Regions from separate parts of the Streptomyces johnsoniae genome, predicted to be linked through region 2. Evidence: predicted binding sites of a transcription regulator. Region 2 holds the regulator's gene; the other holds the start of a gene.
The links. Region 2 encodes HrcA, which represses chaperone genes, less so after heat shock. Its sites were predicted from a motif close to TTNGCACTCNGNNNNNCNGAGTGCNAA; they were not measured.

Region 1 (7,476 bases), on a different contig from region 2:
CTCCCCGTCCTTCGCCGCGTTCGGATACTGCTCGGCCTTGACGAAGTCCTTGACGGTGATCAGGCCCTTGAGCAGACCCTCGCCGTCCACCAGCGGCAGCTTCTCGATCTTGTGCCGCCGCAGCAGCTCCATGGCGTCCGGACCCGAGATCCCGACCCGGCCCGTGACCAGCGGCATCGGCGTCATGACCTCGCGCACCTGACGGCTGCGGTCCGGCTCGAAGGCCATGTCGCGGTTGGTCACGATGCCGAGCAGCCGCCCCGCCGCGTCGGTGACCGGCACGCCGCTGATGCGGAACCGGGCGCACAGCTCGTCGGCCTCCCGCAGCGTCGCGTCCGGGCGGATCGTGATCGGATCGGTGACCATGCCCGCCTCCGACCGCTTCACGCGGTCGACCTGGGCGGCCTGCTCCTCGATCGACAGATTCCGGTGGAGGACGCCGGCGCCGCCCTGCCGGGCCATGGCGATGGCCATGCGCGCCTCGGTCACCCGGTCCATCGCGGCCGAGAGCAGCGGCACGCGCACCCGCACGTTGCGGGAGATGTGCGAGGAGGTGTCGATGTCGCCCGGCGCCATGTCCGCCGCACCAGGCAGCAGCAGCACATCGTCGAAGGTCAGCCCGAGCGCCGCGAACTTCTCCGGCACCTCACCCGCGTAATCAGTCATGACAGCCTTTCCCGCGCAACCCGCATGAAGGTCCATGCTACGGCCATCACCGGGATGGCTCAGCGCCCGGCCAGCGCCCGCAGCCTGCTCAGCGCCCGGTGCTGCGCGACCCGCACCGCGCCCGGCGACATCCCGAGCTTCTGGCCGGTCTCCTCCGCGGTCAGCCCCACCGCGACCCGCAGCAGCACCAGCTCGCGCAGGTGGTCCGGCAGGCTGGCCAGCAGGGTGCGGGCCCACTCGGCGTCGCTGCTCAGCAGGGCGCGCTCCTCCGGGCCGAGCGAGTCGTCCGGCCGCTCGGGCATCTGGTCGGAGGGGACCGCGGTGCTGCCGGGGTGACGCAGGGCGGCGCGCTGGAGATCGGCGACCTTGTGCTGCGCGATGGCGACGACGAACGCGTCGAACGGCCGCCCGGTGTCCCGGTAGCGGGGCAGCGCGCAGAGCACCGCGAGACAGACCTCCTGCGCGAGATCGTCCACGAAGTGCCGCGCCTCGCCCGGCAGCCGGGCCAGGCGCATCCGGCAGTAGCGCAGCGCGAGCGGGTGCACATGGGCCAGCAGATCGTGCGTGGCCTGCGCGTCACCCTCGGCGGCGCGATGCACGAGGGCGCCGATCGCCGTGTGCTCGTCATCGCGCATCGGTCCATGGTGCACCGTCGCCGCAGGGTCCGGACCACCGCGGGCGGAGTTGTGCACCGAAGCGTTATGTGCGGCGGGAGCGTTGTGGGCGGGAGTGCCGAACGACATGTCCCGGGCCCTCCCCTCGCACCTGGCCGACTCGTCCCCAAGGAGCGTCATACTCTCAAGGATGCGGCACCCGCGATCCTTTTGGGTCACCGCTCCTCACCGGACGGGGTGCCGACTCGTGGCCGCGTCCCCGTCCGGTCCCGTCGCTCAGCGCACCAGCCCCCACCGGAACCCCAGGGCAACGGCGTGCGCGCGGTCCGAAGCACCCAGCTTTTTGAACAGCCGGCGGGCGTGCGTCTTGACCGTGTCCTCGGAGAGAAAAAGCTCACGGCCGATCTCGGCGTTGGACCGGCCGTGGCTCATCCCCTCCAGGACCTGGATCTCGCGGGCGGTCAGCGTCGGGGCCGCCCCCATGTCCGAGGAACGCAGCCGGCGCGGTGCCAGCCGCCAGGTCGGATCGGCGAGCGCCTGCGTGACGGTGGCGCGCAGCTCCGCGCGCGAGGCGTCCTTGTGGAGATAGCCACGCGCCCCCGCGGCCACGGCGAGCGCCACGCCGTCCAGGTCCTCGGCGACGGTGAGCATGATGATGCGGGCGCCGGGGTCCGCGGAAAGAAGCCGCCGCACGGTTTCCACTCCGCCGAGGCCGGGCATTCGGACGTCCATCAGAATCAGGTCGGAACGGTCGGCACCCCAGCGGCGCAGGACCTCCTCGCCGTTGGCGGCCGTAGTGACCCGCTCAACGCCGGGCACGGTCGCGACCGCGCGGCGGAGCGCCTCCCGGGCGAGCGGGGAGTCGTCGCAGACAAGGACGGAAGTCATGGTCGCCCTCCGCAGCTGATGCGCACTTGAGCCTCCAGGCAGTCGTGTGTCGTCACCTGTGCGATTGACAAGCCGTGTCAACCGCCTCCGCCCTCTCAACGACGGTCACCCGAAAGAGTTACGGCCTCCAACCTCACAGCAGCAGCACTGTACGTGACCGGCTCGTCACGCGACCGCCGCGCTCAGCCAAACACGCCGAACATTCGTTTTTGCCCTTTTTAGACCTTATTGCCCGACTTGGAGTGCATAGATATATATTCAGCTGGTAGTCATATTTACATCCCCTTCCTCAGCCTCGATGACGATGGGACACCGTCATGGCAGATTTCTCCCGCCTTCCTGGCCCCAACGCCGACCTGTGGGACTGGCAACTGCTGGCCGCATGCCGGGGCGTGGACAGCTCACTGTTCTTCCATCCCGAGGGGGAGCGCGGAGCGGCGCGCAGCTCCCGCGAAGAAGCGGCGAAGGAAGTGTGCATGCGCTGCCCGGTGCGCGCCGAGTGCGCCGCGCACGCGCTGTCGGTGCGCGAGCCGTACGGCGTCTGGGGCGGCCTGACCGAGGACGAGCGCGAGGAGCTGCTCGGCCGCGCACGCCGCGATCTGGTGAACGCGAACGCGCCGCACTCCCGCGGATAGCGCCCACTACGGTCTTCGTATGACAACTGCATTGGTGACCGGAGCGACGTCGGGGATCGGCGCCGCGTTCGCCCGCCGGCTGGCCCGTGACCGGCACGACCTGGTGCTGGTGGCCCGTGACGCACAGGCGCTGGGACACCAGGCCGCCGAACTGCACGACCGGCACGGGATCGAGGCCGCCGTGCTGCGGGCGGACCTGTCGACCGACGAGGGCATCGCCGCTGTCGAAGCGCGGTTGTCCGAACGGGCGCACCCGGTAGACCTGCTGATCAACAATGCCGGCTTCGGGCAGCGGGGCAGCTACCTGGACGTGCCCGTGGCCGACGAACTGCGGATGCTCAAGGTCCACTGCGAGGCGGTGCTGCGGCTGACCTCGGCCGCCGCGGAGCCGATGCGGCGGCGCGGCCGGGGCGGCGTGGTGAACGTGGCGTCGGTGGCCGCGTTCCTGCCGCGCGGTACCTACGGGGCGTCCAAGGCGTGGGTGGTGCAGTTCACGGAGGGCGCGGCCCGGGACCTCGCGGCCGACGGCGTGCGGCTGATGGCGCTCTGCCCCGGATTCGTGCGCACCGGCTTCCACCAGCGGGCGGGGCTCGGGACGGACAACATCCCGGGCTGGATGTGGCTGGACGCGGACCGGGTGGTGGACGCGGCACTGCGGGATCTGGCCAGACGGCGGACGGTGTGCATTCCCGATCCGCGGTACAAGGTGCTGATGGGCGCGGCCCGGCTGGCGCCGCGCGGCGCGCTCGGCGGCCTGTCCTCCCGGGCGGGCCGCAGGTACGGGCCGCGGCACGACGGGCAGTGAACTGGCCGGGGAACGGGGGTAGGGACGGCGGCGGGCCCCCGGCCGCCGCCGGTGCTCCGGGCGGCGGGCCGGGGGCCCGCGGGGTCGTGCGCGACCGCGTCAGTGGGCGTGGCCGTGGCCGTGCCCGGCGGCCTGCTCCGGCTCCTCTTCCTTCTTCTCCACCACCAGGGTCTCGGTGGTGAGCAGCAGGGAGGCGATGGAGGCCGCGTTCTGCAGCGCGGAACGGGTCACCTTCACCGGGTCGATCACGCCGTCGCCGACCAGGTCGCCGTAGGTCCCGGTGGCCGCGTTGAAGCCCTGGCCCTTGTCCAGCTCGGCCACCTTGGCGGTGATCACGTAGCCTTCGAGGCCCGCGTTCTCGGCGATCCAGCGCAGCGGCTCGACCGCGGCACGGCGCACGATGGCCACGCCGGTGGCCTCGTCGCCGGTCTTGCCGAGGCCGCCGTCGAGCACCTTGGCCGAGTGGACGAGCGAGGCGCCACCGCCGGGGACGATGCCCTCCTCGACGGCCGCACGGGTGGCGGAGATGGCGTCCTCGAGGCGGTGCTTCTTCTCCTTCAGCTCCACCTCGGTGGCGGCGCCGACCCGGATGACGCACACGCCGCCGGCCAGCTTGGCCAGCCGCTCCTGGAGCTTCTCCCGGTCCCAGTCGGAGTCGGTGGCCTCGATCTCGGCGCGGATCTGCGCGACCCGGCCCTCGATGTCGGCCGCCTTGCCCGCGCCGTCGACGATGGTGGTGTCGTCCTTGGTGATGGTCACGCGGCGCGCGGTGCCCAGCACGTCGAGACCGGCCTGGTCGAGCTTGAGGCCGACCTCTTCGGAGATCACGGTGCCGCCGGTGAGGGTGGCCATGTCGCCGAGCATCGCCTTGCGGCGGTCGCCGAAGCCGGGGGCCTTGACGGCCACCGAGTTGAACGTGCCGCGGATCTTGTTGACGACGAGGGTGGACAGCGCCTCGCCCTCCACGTCCTCGGCGACGATCAGCAGCGGCCGGGAGCCGCCGGCCTGCATGATCTTCTCCAGCAGCGGGAGCAGGTCCTGGATGGAGCCGATCTTGCCCTGGTGGATCAGGATGTAGGGGTCGTCGAGGACGGCCTCCATGCGCTCCTGGTCGGTCACCATGTAGTGCGAGAGGTAGCCCTTGTCGAAGGCCATGCCCTCGGTGAAGTCGAGGTCGAGGCCGAAGGTCTGGGATTCCTCGACGGTGATGACACCGTCCTTGCCGACCTTGTCCATGGCCTCGGCGATCAGCTCACCGACCTGCTTCTCCTGGGCGGACAGCGCGGCGACGGCGGCGATGTCCTCCTTGGAGTCGATGGGCCGGGCGCTGGCGCGCAGGTCGTCGGCGACGGCCTCCACGGCGGCGTCGATGCCGCGCTTGAGGCCGGAGGGGGAGGCACCGGCGGCCACGTTGCGCAGACCCTCGCGGACGAGCGCCTGCGCCAGCACGGTGGCGGTGGTGGTGCCGTCACCAGCGATGTCGTTGGTCTTGGTCGCCACCTCCTTCACCAGCTGCGCGCCCAGGTTTTCGTACGGGTCCTCGGACTCGACCTCGCGCGCGATGGTGACACCGTCGTTGGTGATGGTCGGCGCGCCGAACTTCTTGTCGATCACGACATTGCGGCCGCGGGGACCGATGGTCACCTTGACCGCGTCGGCAAGCTGGTTCACGCCGCGTTCGAGGGCGCGCCGGGCGTCCTCGTCAAACTTCAGGATCTTCGCCATGGGTGTGGATGTCCCTTGCGTTCTTCGGGGAAAACGAAACCGCGCCCCGGGCCGTGAACGGCTGCGTCAGCCGTGGACCCAGGGGCGCGGTGCGATCACTTCTCGATGATCGCGAGCACGTCGCGAGCGGAGAGGACGAGGTACTCCTCGTTGTTGTACTTCACCTCGGTGCCGCCGTACTTGCTGTACAGAACGATGTCGCCGACCTTGACGTCGAGCGGCAGGCGGTTGCCGTCCTCGAAGCGGCCGGGGCCGACGGCCAGGACGGTGCCCTCCTGGGGCTTCTCCTTGGCCGTGTCGGGAATGACCAGGCCCGAGGCCGTGGTCTGCTCGGCGTCGAGCGGCTGGACCACGATGCGGTCCTCAAGCGGCTTGATGGCAACCTTGGAGCTGGCGGTCGTCACGATCCGACCTCCCCCTTCGGAGATCTCACGGGGTCTTCTATGGCTGGACGGCGACGTGGTGGACCCGTCGTCGCGGGTGCCGGATCAACCTGTCGCGCAGTGTCTGGCACTCCCGCAGTGAGAGTGCCAGCATCGAGACTATGCGTCGGTTAGCACTCAGTCAACTAGAGTGCCAGTTCGCCTGGTGGGCGGTAGCGCGAGGGGGCGCGCGCGCCGGTGAAACGCCCCCCGTCCGGGGCCGGTTGACCGCCGGGACACGTCCCGCGGAACGCGCCGCCCGGCGCGTCCGCGAAAGTTCCTAGAGGTAGTCCTCCAGCCGGGCGAGGGCGAAGCCCTGCTCGGTCGCGGTGTCGAGTACCCGCCGCACCATGTCGGTCATGGTGCCGTCCCACTCCCCCGGGCCGCGGAAGTGGGTGAGGATGATGTCCCCGGGGTGGAACTTCCGGTCGGCGCGCCCCCACTCGATGCGGTCGGGGAACGCCTCCTGGGCCCACAGCGGCACCGCCGTCACCCCGCAGGACGCGGCCGCGCGCAGCGTGTCCCGGTCGTAGGCGCCGTAGGGCGGCCGGAAGAGGACGGGGCGCTCGCCGATCTCCCGTTCCAGGTTGTCCTGCTGGCGGCAGATCTCGGCGCGCTGCTGCCGGTAGGACAGCCGGGGCAGCTCCGGGTGGGTCACGGTGTGGTTGTGCACACCGGAGCCGTTCCGGTGGGCCCTGCGGAAGTAGCCGTAGTCGTCGCGCGCGACGTAGTCGGTGACGAAGCTGCTGTAGGGCACGTCGAGTTCGCGCAGCATGTCCAGCAGCTTCGGGTCCTTGTCCGCGCCGTCGTCAATGGTGAGGAAGACGACCTTGTCCTCGGTGGGGGCCCGGACGATGACCGGCGGCAGCCCGGGCCCCGAGAGGTGGCCGGGTTCGGTGGCGAGCTTCGGCTTGTGTGCCGGTGGCGCGGGAGCGCGCAGCGGCGCGCGGCGCAGTCCCCAGCGTTTTGCGGCGACGACGCGCCGCGCCTCGGCCCGTTCGAGCCGCTTGGCGTAGGCCGCGGTGGCGTCGGCGACGGCCTGTGCCTGGCGGTGCCGCGGCAGGCCGAGGACCGTGCGCGCGCCGAGCGCGCCCGGCGGGTTGGCGTCCACGGTGGACGCGAGGTGCGACGCCGGCTCCTCCGCTCCGGGCAGGAGGTACGGGGGCAGGCCGGCCCCCGAGCAGACAAGGGCGAGCATCGCCGCGCCGCCGAGGGTGCCGTAGCGTCGCACTCCCCGCCCAACCCGACAATCCTTTTGTCCTACTTGTCGGATAATCTTCATGGCTTGGGATGCTGCCACCCCCACCGCCGGACCCGCGCACGCCGTTCCGCGCCGACGGGGAGAATGACCCGTGTGGCCGCAACCGAACTCGACGCATTCCGCGCCCTGCTGACCGCCCCGGGACGGCGCCTGCTCGACGACCTCAGGGGTCTCGCGCCCGGCGACGAGCTGGCCGCCGCCACCCGGCTGCGCCGCACCCACCCGGCCGACCTGGTCTCCGCGGCCATCGGACAGGCCCGCCTGCGGGACCGCGCCGCGGCGAAATTCGGGCCCGAGGCCGCGGCGATGTACTTCACGCCCGACGGCGTCGAGCAGGCCACCCGCGCCCCGGTCGCCGCCTGGCGGGCCCGCCGCTTCGCCGCGCTCGGCGTCCGGCGCGTGGCCGATCTGTGCTGCGGCATCGGCGGCGACGCCATCGCCCTGGCCAGGGCGGGGCTGA
Region 2 (7,476 bases):
AACATGACGGGCTCCTGCTCCACCCCGCGCGGGATGTCGGGCTCCTCGGGCGGCTCGGTGGGCTCCTCCGTCGGCTCGGCGGGCCCGGTGGGCGTCGGCTCGGGTGCCGCGAGCGGGTCCTCCTGGCCGCTCATCGACACCAGCGCCAGTACCAGCAGCAAGTCGGCGAACAGCCAGCCCGCGAGCGCCATGAGGCCGATGCGGCGCCGCGGCCGCCGGGGGCGCCCGGGGCGGACGGCGGTCACCGGCCCGCGCCCTGCTGGCTCGGTACACCACCGAACCCGGGCGGCCGGCCGGTCAGTTCACGGACTCCGGTGTCGACGCGGGCCGCGGCGTCCTGCCAGTGCGCGGCCGCCACGTCCCACCGTTCCGCGGCCTCGCGCATGCCGAGCACCGCGTCGTCGGTGCGGGCGGCGCTGTGCGTGACGGCCTCCGCGGCCTCGTGGGACGCCTGCGCCGCGGCCTGGGTGGTGGCGGTCAGCTCCCGCTGCACGGTGGTGAGTTCGGTCAGGGCGGCCTCGATCTGCTGCCCCATCCTGGTGATGCGCTCGCCGACGTCGCGGACCTCGGCGGCGTTGGCCGAGCTGACACGGGTGGTCTCGGCCTGCCCGGACTGCACGGCCGCTTCGAGGCGGACGGTGGCGGCGCCGAGCGGCGTGGCCGCGTCGACGATGCGCTGTGCGGCGGCGCGCAGTTCCGTGGTGGCGTCGTGCGCGGCCGTGGTGGCCGTGGCGAGCGCCTGCTGCCCGTCGGTGGCGCGGCGCACCAGGGTGCCGAGCCGTCCAGCGGCCTTGGACAGCTCGCCGGTGAACTGCCGTGGCGTGGACAGGCGTTGCCCGGACAGGGCCAGCTGGGTGCGGGTGAGCACCGAGGTGAGGCGGCCCATGAGCCGTTCCCGCTCGGTCTGCTGCGCGTCCCACTCCCGCTCGGTGCGGCTCCTGACGCGGGCGTGCCAGATCGCGAGCAGCACGAGCAGGGAGATCAGCAGCACGGCCATCAGCGCGACATTGTCGAACTCGCCGAGCGTGGAGACCCGCCCGTCGAAGCCGGACTGCCACAGCTGGAGGAACGGCCGGGTCGCCTGCTCCGGGTCGTCACTGGCCAGCTCGTCGTAGGCGCGCCCCGCCTCCCGCAGGCCGTACCAGGTGATCAGCAGCGGCACGAACACGAGGATGCCGAGCGCGGCTTCCAGCAGGTCGTCGCGGACGCGGCGCCGCCGCACGGCCGCCACCGCGTCGCGCAGCAGCTGCCCGGCGGGCCGCCCCTTCAGGCCCTGCCGGAACGCGGGGCTCAGCAGGTGGCGCAGGGTGCCGAGGGCGCCACGGCGGGCCGGGGCCGGCGCGGCCGGGGCCATGCTCTCCTGGCGGGCGAACGCCTGGAGCAGGTCGATCTCGGCCCACTCGGCCAGATCGCGGTCGTGCTCCAGGTCGTCCGCGAGCCCGCGCAGCTCGGCGCGTCTGAGCGCGAGCAGCTCCTCGTCGGAGAGGAGCCTCAGCTCCCTGGCCAGCTCCGTCGTGTCCGTCAGCGGCGCGTGCGGCACTATCGCGTTCCCCCCTGGGCCGAAGTACGCAGGACCCTACCCCACCACGGCTGGGACCGGTCCCCAATCACAGGACGCCGGACCGCTGTTGACCGGTTGCGGTCCGGGCCCGTCCGGTTGCTCAGGCCCAGCGGCCGGTGCGGCCCATCAGGAGGGCGGCGGCGGCCGTGCCCGCCGTCGAGGTGCGCAGCACGGTCGGCCCCAGGCGGTAGGCGCGGGCCCCGGCGGCGGCGAACGCGTCCAGCTCCTCGGGCGTGACACCGCCTTCTGGGCCGACGATCAGCACGATGTCGCCCTGCTCCGGCAGCGGCGCCGTCGCGAGCGGCTGGTCGGCCGACTCGTGCAGAACGGCCACGAACGTGGCCCCGGCGACCGGCCCTTCGGCCACCTGACGCGTCGTCATCGGCCCGGGAACCCGCGGGAACCACACGCGGCGCGCCTGCTTGCCCGCCTCGCGCGCGGTGGCGCGCCACTTCTCCAGCGACCTGGCCCCTCGTTCGCCGTGCCACTGGGTGACGCACCGGGCCGCCGACCAGGGGACGATGGCGTCCACGCCCGTCTCGGTCATGGCGGCCACCGCCAGCTCGCCGCGGTCGCCCTTGGCCAGGGCCTGCACCACGGTGAGCCGCGGGCGCGGCGGCTCCTCCTGGCTGACCTCGGTCACGTCGATCGTGAGCCGGTCCCGGCCGTCCACCGCGGCCACCGTTCCGGAGGCGCCGGTGCCCTCGCCGTCGGTGAGGACCACGGCCTCGCCGACCCGGAGGCGGCGCACCGACACGGCGTGCCTGCCCTCGGGGCCCGCCAGGGTCAGCGGCCCCGGGCCCCTGCCGGTGAGGCCGTCGTGCACGAAGACGGGCGCCGTCGCCATGCCGTTCGACTCCTGCCGTCCGTTGCTCCGATTCCTGCCGCCCTGGCCGCTAACGGCCGTTGAACGCGTCCTTCAGGCGCGAGAACAGGCCCTGCTGCCCCGGCTGGAACTGCCCGAGGGGACGCTCCTCACCGCGCAGCTTCGCCAGCCTGCGCAGCAGCTCCTCCTGCTCCGGGTCCAGCTTGCCGGGGGTCTGCACCTCGACGTGCACGATGAGGTCGCCCCGGCCGTTGCTGCGCAGGTGGGACACGCCGCGGCCGTGCAGCGGGATGGACTGCCCCGACTGCGTGCCGGGCCTGATGTCCACCTCCTCCATGCCGTCGAGCGTCTCCAGCGGCACCTTGGTGCCGAGCGCGGCGGCCGTCATGGGGACGGTGACCGTGCAGTGCAGGTCGTCGCCGCGGCGCTGGAAGGTCGGGTGCGGCTTCTCGCGGATCTCCACGTAGAGGTCACCGGCGGGACCGCCGCCGGGGCCGACCTCGCCCTCGCCCGCGAGCTGGATGCGGGTGCCGTTGTCCACGCCGGCCGGAATCTTCACGGTCAGCGTGCGGCGGCTGCGGACCCGGCCGTCGCCCGCGCACTCCGGGCACGGGGTCGGCACGACGGTGCCGAAGCCCTGGCACTGCGGGCAGGGCCGCGAGGTCATGACCTGCCCCAGGAACGACCGCGTGACCTGCGAGACCTCGCCGCGCCCGCGGCACATGTCGCAGGTCTGCGCGGAGGTGCCGGGGGCCGCGCCCTCGCCGCTGCACGAGGTGCAGACGGTGGCGGTGTCGACCTGGATCTCCTTGGTGGTGCCGAACGCCGCCTCGTTGAGATCGATCTCCAGACGGATCATGGCGTCCTGGCCGCGCCGGGTGCGCGACTTCGGGCCGCGCTGGGACGCGGTGCCGAAGAAGGCGTCCATGATGTCCGAGAAATTGCCGAAGCCGGCGCCGAAACCGGCCCCCGCCCCGGCCGAGGCGCCGCCCATCGGGTCGCCGCCAAGGTCGTACATCTGTTTCTTCTGCGGATCGGAGAGCACCTCGTACGCGGTGTTGATCTCCTTGAACCGCTCCTGGGTCTTCGGGTCCGGGTTCACGTCCGGGTGCAGCTCACGAGCCAGCCTGCGAAAGGCCTTCTTGATCTCGTCCTGCGAGGCATCGCGCTGCACGCCAAGGATCGCGTAGTAGTCCGCCGCCACCTAGTTCTCCGCGAGGATCTGTCCGACGTAACGTGCCACTGCGCGCACTGCTCCCATCGTTCCGGGGTAGTCCATGCGGGTCGGTCCGACCACGCCGAGCTTGGCGACCGCCTCGTCTCCTGAACCGTAACCGACCGAGACCACCGAGGTGGACGTCAGGCCCTCGTGAGCGTTCTCATGGCCGATGCGCACGGTCACGCCCGAGTCCTTCGCCTCCCCCAGCAGCTTCAGGAGCACCACCTGCTCCTCCAGCGCCTCAAGCACCGGCCGGATGGTGAGCGGGAAGTCCTGCCCGAAGCGGGTCAGATTGGCGGTGCCACCGATCATCAGCCGCTCCTCGGTCTCCTCCACCAGAGTCTCCAGCAAAGAGGACAGCACCGTCGAGACCGTGCCGCGCTCTTCCTGGTCGAAGGAATCCGGCAGATCCGCGACCAGGCGCGGCACCTCGGAGAAGCGCTCGCCGACGATCCTGCTGTTCAGCCGGGCGCGCAGATCGGCGAGCGAGGTCTCGCCGAAGGGTGCGGGGCAGTCGACGACGCGCTGCTCGACCCGTCCGGTGTCCGTGATCAGCACCAGCATCAGGCGGGCCGGAGCGAGCGAGAGCAGCTCGACGTGGCGCACCGTCGAGCGGCTGAGCGAGGGGTACTGCACGACGGCGACCTGCCGGGTCAGCTGCGCGAGCAGCCGGACCGTGCGGCCGACGACGTCGTCCAGGTCCACCGCGTTGGCCAAGAAGTTCTGAATGGCGCGGCGCTCGGCCGTCGAGAGCGGCTTGACGTCGGCGAGCTTGTCGACGAACAGCCGGTACCCCTTGTCCGTCGGCACCCGCCCCGCGCTGGTGTGGGGCTGGGCGATGTACCCCTCCTCCTCCAGCGCGGCCATGTCGTTGCGCACGGTCGCCGGGGAGACGTGCAGGTTGTGCCGCTCGGTCAGCGCCTTGGAACCGACCGGCTCCTCGGTGCCCACGTAGTCCTGGACGATGGCACGCAACACTTCCAGCCTGCGCTCACTGAGCATGTCGCACACCTCCCGTCCGGCTGTCCGTCGCTGGTCGGCCGCCCTGGCACTCATCTGCGAGGAGTGCCAAGCCCTGTCCCAGTGTACGGCCGGGTAGCACGGCCAGGGAACGAGCAGCGGGCAGAAGGTGCCCACCACCCCGGCCGTTCATGCCCGTACGCGCGGCCAGACAGGGCCTAACGTCGTGGCATGGAATACACGTGGGAACGGCTCGCACCCGGTGTGATCAGGTGCCGGCTGGCCGGCTGGGACGAAACGGTCGGGGCCGTCGCCGGGGCGGACGGCGTTCTGCTGGTGGACGCCGGGCCCTCGGCCGCCGCGGGTGCCGCCCTGGCCGGGGAGGCGGCCGGGCTGCTGGGGGCGCCCGTCACCCGCGTGGTGATCACTCACCCGCACTTCGACCACGTGCTCGGGCTCGCGGGCCTGCCCGGGGTCGCCGCGCACGGCGCGGCCGGGCTGCCCGCCCACCTGGACCGCGGCGGGCGGGCGGAAGTCGCGGCCGCCGCCGTGCGGTACGGCATCGCGCGCGAGGCCGCGGAGGCGGACGCCTCGGCGCTGCGGCGCCCGTGGCACGAGGTGCGCGGCGAGACGGCCGTCGGCCTCGGCGGCGGCAGAACGGCGGTGCTCGCCGACCTGGGGCCCGCGCACTCGGGGCACGACGTGGTGGTGGTCGTTCCGGGCCCGGTGCCCGTGGTGTTCTGCGGCGACCTGGTCGAGGAGTCGGGCGAGCCGCAGGCCGGGCCCGACGCGACGCCGGAACGCTGGCCCGCGGCCCTGGACCGGCTGCTCGCCCTCGGCGGCCGGAACGCGCGCTACGTGCCGGGCCACGGGGCCGTGGTGGACGCGGAGTTCGTGCGGGCGCAGCGGGGCGTGCTGGCCCGCAGGTTCGGTGTGCCCGCATGAGGCGGCGTGGTCGAATGGGCCCATGCGCAGCAGACAGTACGGACCCGATCTGACGCCGCCGTGGAAGCGGCGCAAGCCCGTTCCCGAGCTGGCGGCCGACCCCGGGCTCGTCGTCGAGGAGGTCACCACCGGCTTCTGCGGTGCGGTGATCCGCTGCGACAAGACGGCCGTGACGCTGGAGGACCGGTTCGGCACCCACCGGGACTTTCCGCTCGCTCCGGCCGCGTTCCTCTTCGAGGGTGACCCGGTGACCCTGGTCAGGCCGCGTCCGCGGGCCGCCGCGGAAGGGCCGGCCCGCACCGCCTCCGGCTCACTCGCCGTACCGGGCGCCCGCGCCCGGGTGGCGCGCGCCGGGCGCATCTATGTGGAGGGGCGCCACGATGCGGAGCTGGTCGAGAAGGTGTGGGGCGACGACCTGCGGATCGAGGGCGTCGTCGTGGAGTACCTCGCGGGCATCGACGACCTGCCCGAGGTCGTCCGGGCCTTCGGCCCCACCCCCGGGGCCAGGCTCGGGGTCCTGGTGGACCATCTGGTGCCGGGCTCCAAGGAGTCCAGGATCGCCGCCGGGATCGACGACCCGCACGTACTGGTCGTCGGGCACCCCTTCATCGACATCTGGGCGGCGGTCAAGCCCGCCGCCGTGGGCATCCCGGCCTGGCCGGACGTGCCGCGCGGGCAGGACTGGAAGACCGGCGTGTGCCGCGCGCTCGGCTGGCCCGAGCACACCGGCGCGGCCTGGCAGCGCATCCTCGGCCGCGTGCACAGCTTCCGCGACCTCGACCCCGCACTGCTCGGCCCGGTCGAGCACCTGATCGACCACGTGACCGTCGGCGGACCGGGCGGACCCGGCGGACCGGCGTAGGCGGCGGACCGGCGTAGGCGGGCCCGCGGGGCAGGGGACAATGGGGGCATGCCCTCCGCACCCCTGGACGGCGAGCCCGTGCCCGCGGACGGCGCGCTGCCCGCCACCGCGCGCGCCGGCGCCGCCGGCCGGCCACTCGCCTTCTACCTGCACGTGCCGTACTGCGCGACCCGTTGCGGGTACTGCGACTTCAACACCTACACGGCGGGCGAGCTGCGCGGTTCCGGCGGGGCGCTGGCCTCCCGGGAGAACTACGCGGAGGTCCTGGAGCAGGAGGTCCGGCTCGCGCGCAAGGTGCTGGGCGACGACCCGCGCCGGGTCAGCACGGTGTTCGTCGGCGGCGGCACCCCGACCCTGCTGCCGCCCGCCGACCTCGCGCGCATGCTGGACGCGGTGCGCGCCGAGTTCGGCCTCGCCGCCGACGCCGAGGTCACCACCGAGGCCAACCCGGACTCGGTCGGCCCCGAATCGCTCGCCGCGCTGCGCGCTGCGGGCTTCACCCGGGTCTCGTTCGGCATGCAGAGCGCACGCCGGCACGTGCTCGCCGTTCTGGAACGCACCCACACGCCGGGGCGCCCGGAGGCGTGCGTCGCCGAGGCGCGCGCCGCCGGCTTCGAGCACGTCAGCCTCGACCTGATCTACGGCACCCCGGGCGAGACCGACGCGGACTGGCGGGCCTCGCTGGCGGCGGCCATCGGCGCGGGCCCCGACCACGTCTCGGCGTACTCGCTGATCGTCGAGGACGGCACGCGCCTGGCGGGCCGCGTCCGCCGCGGCGAGGTGGCCGCACCCGACGACGACGTGCACGCCGACCGCTACCTGATCGCCGAGGAGGCGCTCGCCGCGGCCGGGTTCGCCTGGTACGAGGTCTCCAACTGGGCCACCTCCCCCGCCGCCCGCTGCCGGCACAACGAGCTGTACTGGACCGGCGCGGACTGGTGGGGCGCGGGACCCGGCGCGCACAGCCACGTCGGCGGCGTCCGCTGGTGGAACGTGAAACACCCCGGCGCGTACGCCCAGGCGCTCGCCGAGGGCCGCTCCCCCGGCGCGGGCCGCGAGGTGCTGACGGCGGAGGACCGCCGGGTGGAGCACATCCTGCTCCG

Region 1: the regulator HrcA is predicted to act here: its motif matches at 5,887-5,913, upstream of groES (co-chaperone GroES).

The regions. Positions count from the first base shown of each region.
Region 1 is NZ_JAVREV010000006.1:308,632-316,107, reverse strand. Features, by position in the region: gene guaB (IMP dehydrogenase) at 1-666, opposite strand, end outside; gene shbA (RNA polymerase sigma factor ShbA) at 726-1,301, opposite strand; gene RM779_RS13640 (response regulator transcription factor) at 1,557-2,168, opposite strand; gene RM779_RS13635 (WhiB family transcriptional regulator) at 2,486-2,803, shown strand; gene RM779_RS13630 (SDR family NAD(P)-dependent oxidoreductase) at 2,823-3,608, shown strand; gene groL (chaperonin GroEL) at 3,708-5,333, opposite strand; gene groES (co-chaperone GroES) at 5,429-5,737, opposite strand; gene RM779_RS13615 (polysaccharide deacetylase family protein) at 6,036-6,986, opposite strand; gene RM779_RS13610 (class I SAM-dependent methyltransferase) at 7,101-7,476, shown strand, end outside.
Region 2 is NZ_JAVREV010000007.1:319,468-326,943, forward strand. Features, by position in the region: gene RM779_RS15505 (hypothetical protein) at 1-245, opposite strand, end outside; gene RM779_RS15510 (hypothetical protein) at 242-1,540, opposite strand; gene RM779_RS15515 (16S rRNA (uracil(1498)-N(3))-methyltransferase) at 1,662-2,408, opposite strand; gene dnaJ (molecular chaperone DnaJ) at 2,458-3,591, opposite strand; gene hrcA (heat-inducible transcriptional repressor HrcA) at 3,592-4,608, opposite strand; gene RM779_RS15530 (MBL fold metallo-hydrolase) at 4,798-5,511, shown strand; gene RM779_RS15535 (DUF3097 domain-containing protein) at 5,534-6,373, shown strand; gene hemW (radical SAM family heme chaperone HemW) at 6,422-7,476, shown strand, end outside.